2 regions of the Mesorhizobium sp. WSM3866 genome follow, and region 1 is predicted to be linked to the other one. Evidence: predicted binding sites of a transcription regulator. Region 1 holds the regulator's gene; the other holds the start of a gene.
The links. Region 1 encodes HrcA, which represses chaperone genes, less so after heat shock. Its sites were predicted from a motif close to GTTAGCACTCNCNNNNNGNGAGTGCTAAC; they were not measured.
Positions count from the first base shown of each region.

Region 2: a site for HrcA is predicted at 1,573-1,601, ahead of groES (co-chaperone GroES). Genes of this name have one in related genera too.

Region 1 is NZ_NSGC01000002.1:50,885-54,293, reverse strand. Features, by position in the region: gene CK222_RS04290 (VOC family protein) at 1-209, opposite strand, end outside; gene rph (ribonuclease PH) at 292-1,008, opposite strand; gene hrcA (heat-inducible transcriptional repressor HrcA) at 1,189-2,271, shown strand; gene CK222_RS04275 (hypothetical protein) at 2,303-2,500, shown strand; gene CK222_RS04270 (sorbosone dehydrogenase family protein) at 2,611-3,409, shown strand, end outside.
Region 2 is NZ_NSGC01000008.1:254,049-257,457, reverse strand. Features, by position in the region: gene groL (chaperonin GroEL) at 1-1,061, opposite strand, end outside; gene groES (co-chaperone GroES) at 1,114-1,428, opposite strand; gene CK222_RS19940 (Hsp20 family protein) at 1,776-2,252, shown strand; gene CK222_RS19935 (Hsp20/alpha crystallin family protein) at 2,342-2,851, shown strand; gene CK222_RS19930 (hypothetical protein) at 3,228-3,409, shown strand, end outside.

The DNA of each region.
Region 1 (3,409 bases):
GGCACCTTCAGCCTGGCGTCGGGCGCCGGCGGAATTTTCGTCGCCTCGGCATTGAAGATGAGCAGCACGCCGTTGCCGCAGCGGAAGAAGACGTGGCGACCTTCGACCTTGCCCAGCGGATCCAGGCCGAGGATGTCGCGGTAGAAGGCTTCGGCAGCGGTTAGATCTGTGACGTAGAGCGCTGATTCCAGAATCGCGGAGGGAGTCACGAAGCACCCCCCTCTGCCCTGTCGGGCAGATGGCCGGCAGGCCAGAGGGGGATGCGAAGGATCGTCGACCTCATCGGTGACCCTACGCCACCGCCATCTGCTGCAGGCTGACCAGCCGAGAAATACCCTTCTTGGCCAGTCCCATCAGTGCCGAAAACTGCTCTTCGGAGAAGGGCTCGCCTTCCGCCGTGCCCTGGATCTCGACGATGCCGCCCTTGCCGGTCATGACGAAATTGGCGTCGGTGCCAGCCGAGGAATCCTCGAGATAATCGAGATCGATGACCGGCTGTCCGTCATGGATGCCGCAGGAGATCGCCGCGACATGGTCCTTGAGCACCTTGGAAACGCTGGCCATCTGGCGCGCTTCCATCCAGCGCAGGCAGTCATAGAGCGCCACCCAGCCGCCGGTGATCGAGGCGGTGCGGGTGCCGCCGTCGGCCTGGATAACGTCGCAGTCGACGGTGATCTGCTGTTCGCCTAGCGCCTGCAGGTCGACAACGGCGCGCAACGAACGACCGATCAGCCGCTGGATCTCCAGCGTGCGGCCGCCCTGCTTGCCGGCGGAAGCCTCGCGGCGCATCCGCTCGCCCGTCGAGCGCGGCAGCATGCCGTATTCGGCCGTAACCCAGCCCTTGCCGGAATTGCGCATCCAGGCCGGCACCTTTTCCTCCAGGCTCGCCGTGCACAGCACATGCGTGTCTCCGAACTTCACCAGGCACGAGCCTTCGGCGTGCTTGGAGACGCCGCGCTCGAAGGAGATGGCGCGCATTTCGTCGGGCTGGCGTTTGGAGGGGCGCATTCGGCCTTCTTTCCTATGGTTTTGGATTCGTCGGCGGCTTGTAGACGCATGCGACGGATGGCGCAAAGGAAAAGGGCGCCAAGGAAACGGGGCGCCAAGGAAACGGCGCTAGCGAAAATGGCCCGGGTTGCACCACGGAGGCTTAAGTCTATATCTTTCGATAGGAGGTTCTTCGCTGGAATGAACAAGGCAGTCGATCCCGCATCGCAGCCGCCCGTGCTTCAGTCGCTCGACATGCGCTCGCGCGACATCTTCCGGCGGATTGTCGATTCCTATCTGCGCGACGGCGAGCCGGTCGGCTCGCGCAGCCTGTCGCGCATCCTGCCGTCGTCGCTGTCACCGGCCACCGTCCGTAACGTGATGAGCGACCTCGAGCATCTGGGGCTGATCTACGCGCCGCACATCTCGGCCGGCCGCCTGCCTACCCAGACCGGCCTGCGCTTCTTCGTCGATGCCTTCATGGAGCTCGGCGATCTGTCGGACGACGAGCGTCGCGTCATCGAGGCGCAGGTGCGTGCCTCGGGCTCGGGCGCCACGCTGGAGCATATGCTGACCGAGGCCAGCCAGATGCTCTCCGGCATGTCGCGCGGCGCCGGCCTGGTGCTCGCCGCCAAGAACGAGGTGGCTCTGAAGCACATCGAGTTCATCCAGTTGGAACCCACCAAGGCGCTCGCCGTCCTGGTGTCGCAGAGCGGCGATGTCGAGAACCGCGTTGTCGACCTGCCGGCCGGCATCACCGTCTCGCAGCTGCACGAGGCCTCGAACTTCCTCAACGCCCATATCCGCGGCCGCACGCTGGCCGAGGCGCGGGTCGAGATCGCGCGCATCAAGGACGAGACCAGGGCGGCTCTCGACACCTTGTCGCAGGAGCTGGTCGAGAAGGGCCTCGCGGTATGGGCCGGCGCCGAAAGCGGCCTGCCGGCGCGCCTCATCGTGCGCGGCCGCGCTAATCTTCTGGAAAACGTCACCGCCCAGGCCGATCTCGAGTTGCTGCGCCATCTGTTCGAGGATCTGGAAACGCAGGACGGACTGCTGCAGCTCCTCGACCTCGCCGAGGAAGGTCCGGGCGTGCGCATCTTCATCGGCTCGGAGAACAAGTTGTTTTCGCTGTCCGGTTCGTCGCTCGTGGTCGCGCCCTATCGCGACAAGGATGCGCGCGTCGTCGGCGCGCTCGGCGTCATCGGCCCGACGCGATTGAACTATGCCCGCATCGTTCCGATGGTCGACTATACGGCCCAGTTGATTTCGCGCATGCTGAGGTAGGCGAGCCGGAAACGTCGCAAGGAGGGTGGAAATGGCGCTGGAATCGTTCAAGGCCCAGATCAGCCTGCTGCTCGAGGAGATGGTGAACCAACCGGAAGACGATCACGAGATCCAGGAGCTACTGCGCGAGAAGCTCAGGGAAATGCGCGCCATGGGCCTGCCGCTGCCGGCCGATCTGGTCGCGCTGGAAAAGCAGCTCGACGACGATCTGGATATCGAAGAGAGCTGAACTGCCGGCGCTTTCCGTCAAAATCTGCATGCCCGGCTTCTCTTTTGGAAAGCCTGCCCGATATTCGCTGTCTGGTTGCTGATGCACGTTGGCGAATAACGGAGAACAGCATGATACGGATTGCCGGCCTTGCCGCCCTCGCTTTGTTCCTGGCCTCCGGCGCCGTCGCGCAGCAGGCCGACCAGCCCCTGCTCACCGGCAAAAAGGCCTTCGGTGACTGGAGGGCCGACCGGCCCGGCGTGCGGCGCCTCATCAGGCCCGACGATCTCCCGAAGCCAAATGTCGCCGAATCCGCCTCGAACGGCGGCGGTGTCACCGATCGCCCCGAGGATGCCACGCCAGCCCTTCCACCCGGCTTTTCGGCCGAACTGGTGGCTTCGGGCATCAGCAGCCCGCGTGTCGTGCGCACGGCGCCGAACGGCGATCTCTTCGTCGCCGACAGCAGGGCGAGCCAGGTCCGCGTCTATCGACTGGCCGAACGCAGCGCCAAGCCCGCCGAGAAGTCGGTCTTTGCCAAAGGCCTGACCCGGCCCTACGGCATCGCCTTCTATCCGCCGGGCGACAAGCCGCAATGGGTCTATGTCGCCAACAGCAACAGCGTCGTCCGCTTTGCCTATCGCGACGGCGACCTCAAAGCTTCCGGCGAGCCCGAAACGATCGTCTCGGACATCCCGTCGAGCCATCACTGGACGCGCGACATCGCTTTTTCGCCCGACGGCAAGACGCTCTATCTCTCGGTCGGCTCGGGCTCGAATACCGCAGAGGGCATGGGAGCGAGGCCAAAGGGCGGCGTCGAAGAATGGGCGAGATCGGCACCGCTCGGCGCTACCTGGGGCGCGGAGGAAGGCCGAGCGGATGTGCTCGCTTTCGATCCTGACGGCAAGAACCGCAGGATGGTCGCCACCGGCC
Region 2 (3,409 bases), on a different contig from region 1:
TCGATTTGCGCCTTGATCTGCGCGACGCGGCCCTGGATCTCCTCCTTCTTGCCGGCGCCATCGACGATCGTGGTGTTCTCCTTCTCGACCACCACTTTCTTGGTGCGGCCGAGCATCTCCAGCGTGACGTTCTCAAGCTTGATGCCGAGATCCTCGCTGATAGCGGTGCCGCCGGTGAGGATGGCGATGTCCTCCAGCATGGCCTTGCGGCGGTCGCCGAAGCCCGGAGCCTTGACGGCCGCAACCTTCAGGCCGCCGCGCAGCTTGTTGACCACCAGCGTCGCGAGCGCCTCGCCCTCGACATCCTCCGCGATGATGAGCAGGGGCTTCGCCGACTGAACCACCGCCTCCAGAACCGGCAGCAGCGCCTGCAGGTTGGAAAGCTTCTTCTCGTGGATCAGCACATAGGGCTCTTCGAGCTCGACGCGCATCTTATCCTGATTGGTGATGAAGTAAGGCGAGAGATAACCGCGATCGAACTGCATGCCTTCGACCACTTCCAGCTCGGTGTCGGCGGTCTTGGCTTCCTCGACGGTGATGACGCCCTCGTTGCCGACCTTCTGCATCGCCTCAGCAAGGAAACGGCCGATCTCGGCATCACCATTGGCCGAAATCGTGCCGACCTGGGCGATCTCGTCATTTCTGGTCACCTTGCGGGCGTTGGTCTTCAACTCCTGAACAATAGCCTCGACGGCTTTGTCGATGCCGCGCTTCAGATCCATGGGATTCATGCCGGCGGCAACGGCCTTGGCACCTTCCCTGACGATGGCCTGGGCGAGAACGGTCGCGGTGGTCGTGCCGTCGCCGGCGATATCGCTGGTTTTCGAGGCGACCTCGCGCACCATCTGCGCGCCCATGTTCTCGAACTTGTCCTCGAGCTCGATCTCCTTGGCGACAGTGACGCCGTCCTTGGTGATGCGCGGAGCGCCGAACGACTTGTCGATGACGACATTGCGGCCCTTAGGGCCGAGGGTGACCTTCACCGCGTCGGCGAGGATGTTGACGCCGCGCAACATGCGGTCGCGGGCGTCGGAATGGAATTTCACTTCCTTGGCAGCCATTGGAACACTCCTTCAGCAGGCACCTTTCATTGACCGATCGGGTTGGGCCGGTTCAAGCCGCTTTTCCCAACGCCGATGTCTGCTCGACCACACCCATCACGTCGCTTTCCTTCATAATGAGCAGGTCTTCACCGTTGAGCTTGATCTCGGTGCCGGACCACTTGCCGAACAGGATGCGGTCGCCGACTTTGACGTCGAGGGAAATGAGCTTGCCGCTCTCGTCGCGCGCGCCGGAACCGACGGCGATAATCTCGCCTTCCTGCGGCTTCTCCTTCGCCGTGTCCGGGATGATGATGCCGCCGGCCGTCTTCTCCTCGGCCTCGACGCGGCGGACCAGAACGCGGTCATGCAATGGATGGAACTTCATATCGTTCTCCTTCGGGACAAACAGATTTTGAGAGGTTCCTCCACTCCGGACCGGAAGGACCGGAGCGGGGCTCGCGATCCTTTCGGCCTCGCGCATGTGGATTTGGTTTTGCACGCGCCGGTTTCAAGAGGCCGCAAGAAATTTTTTGGCACTCGCAACAGCCGAGTGCTAGCGCCGTGAAAACAAAGGTAATTATGCAGCTTTGACGGGCGCGCCCCGGACCTCTTGACGGCAAAGGAATCAATTCCCAAATCGAACCTGCCGGCGCCTGATGTGGCCGGCAAGGTCAAGGAGCGCCGCTGCCTTGGCGCTCCTCGTATCTATGTTGCTCAATGGAGGATGTAGCTATGAGAACCAGTTTCGACTTTTCTCCCCTGTTCCGGTCGAGCATCGGCTTCGATCGAATGCTGAACGCGCTCGAGACCGCAAGCCGCATCGAAACCGCTGACAACTGGCCGCCCTACGATATCGCCAAGAGCGGCGAGGACGACTACCGCATCACCATGGCCCTGGCAGGCTTCAGCCAGGACGAACTGGCCATTACCCAGGAGCAGAACATGCTGATGGTTTCTGGCCAAAAGGCAGGCGAGGACAACGGCGAGTACCTGCATCGCGGCATTGCCGGCCGCGCATTCCAGCGTCGTTTCGAGCTTGCCGATCACGTCAAGGTCGTCGATGCGAGCCTCGTCAACGGCCTGCTGACAATCGACCTCAAACGCGAGATCCCGGAAGAAATGAAGCCGCGCCGGATCGAGATCACGGCGGACAAATCATCGCCAAAGGCCGCGACAAAGAAAATCGAGGCCGACAACAAGGCGGCCTGAGCCTTCTCGCCGCGCTTTGCGCCAAGCGCCGGCTGATGTTCCCGGCGCTTGTGGGCCTTGTCTTCCGGATGAACAGAAAGGAGGAAAAAATGAGTGTTCGTGATCTGATTCCCTGGGGCCGAAACAATGGTAACCAGGTTCCAAGTGTCTTCCGCGACGGCGAACGCGATCCTTTCCTGTCGCTGCATCGCGAGGTGAATCGGCTGTTCGACGACGTCTTCCGGGGCTTCGGTTCCGGCTTGCCGTCCCTAGGCGGCGTATCAGCCTTTGGTGCCGGCTGGCCGAGCGTTGAGATCTCCGACAACGAGAAGGAGATCAAGGTGGCGGCCGAAGTCCCGGGCCTGGACGAGAAGGACATCGAGGTGCTGCTTGATGATGGCGTGCTGACGCTGAAGGGTGAAAAGCGCTCCGAGACGGAGGACAAGGAGCGGCAGTTCTCCGAGCGCATCTATGGCCGCTTCGAGCGTCGAATCCCGCTGGGCTACGAGATCGAAGAAGACAAGATCGATGCCCGCTTCAAGAACGGCGTGCTGACGGTAATGCTGCCCAAGACCGCGAAGGCGCAGTCGCAGGCCAAGCGTATCGAAATCAAGAGCTGATGCCTGGATGCAGGGGTTGGACCGACGGGTCCGGCCCCTGCGGCATGACGGAACCTCGGCGCTAGATGGAACGGCCAACGCTGGCGTAGGTGCTGGCTGGAGCGTGGAACGGCTCCCTTTCCAACGAGTGATCCGCCCGCAGCGGGCGCCAGGTGCTCGCTTGCGGCTCGATGACGTGCGGTCGACGCAGGCCATTCTAACCGTTTACCGCGCTGAGCGCAGATGCCGCTGACGGAACACCGCGCAAGCCTCTGGAAATCCGCGATAACCTTAATTCCTTCCTTCTTTTGGTCAGGCTTCCCGTACGGAACGTTAAGGGCTAGATTAGCAATTCGTTAAGTAATACGGCGGGTGTGAGCGTAAGAGGTGTGCCGTTATGAATTTCAAATCCCTGATCAAACGGGCCGAGGACGTAGACAAGGAATTTCAAGAGCTCCAGTCGGATCTGGCAGAGGCTTTCGAAGAATGTCTTTCGGCTGACGAAGAGACGCCCCCGGGATACGATTCTGCCGCCGACCTGGCGGCAAGCGAGGAGGATCCGCCGGGCGAGACTCAGTC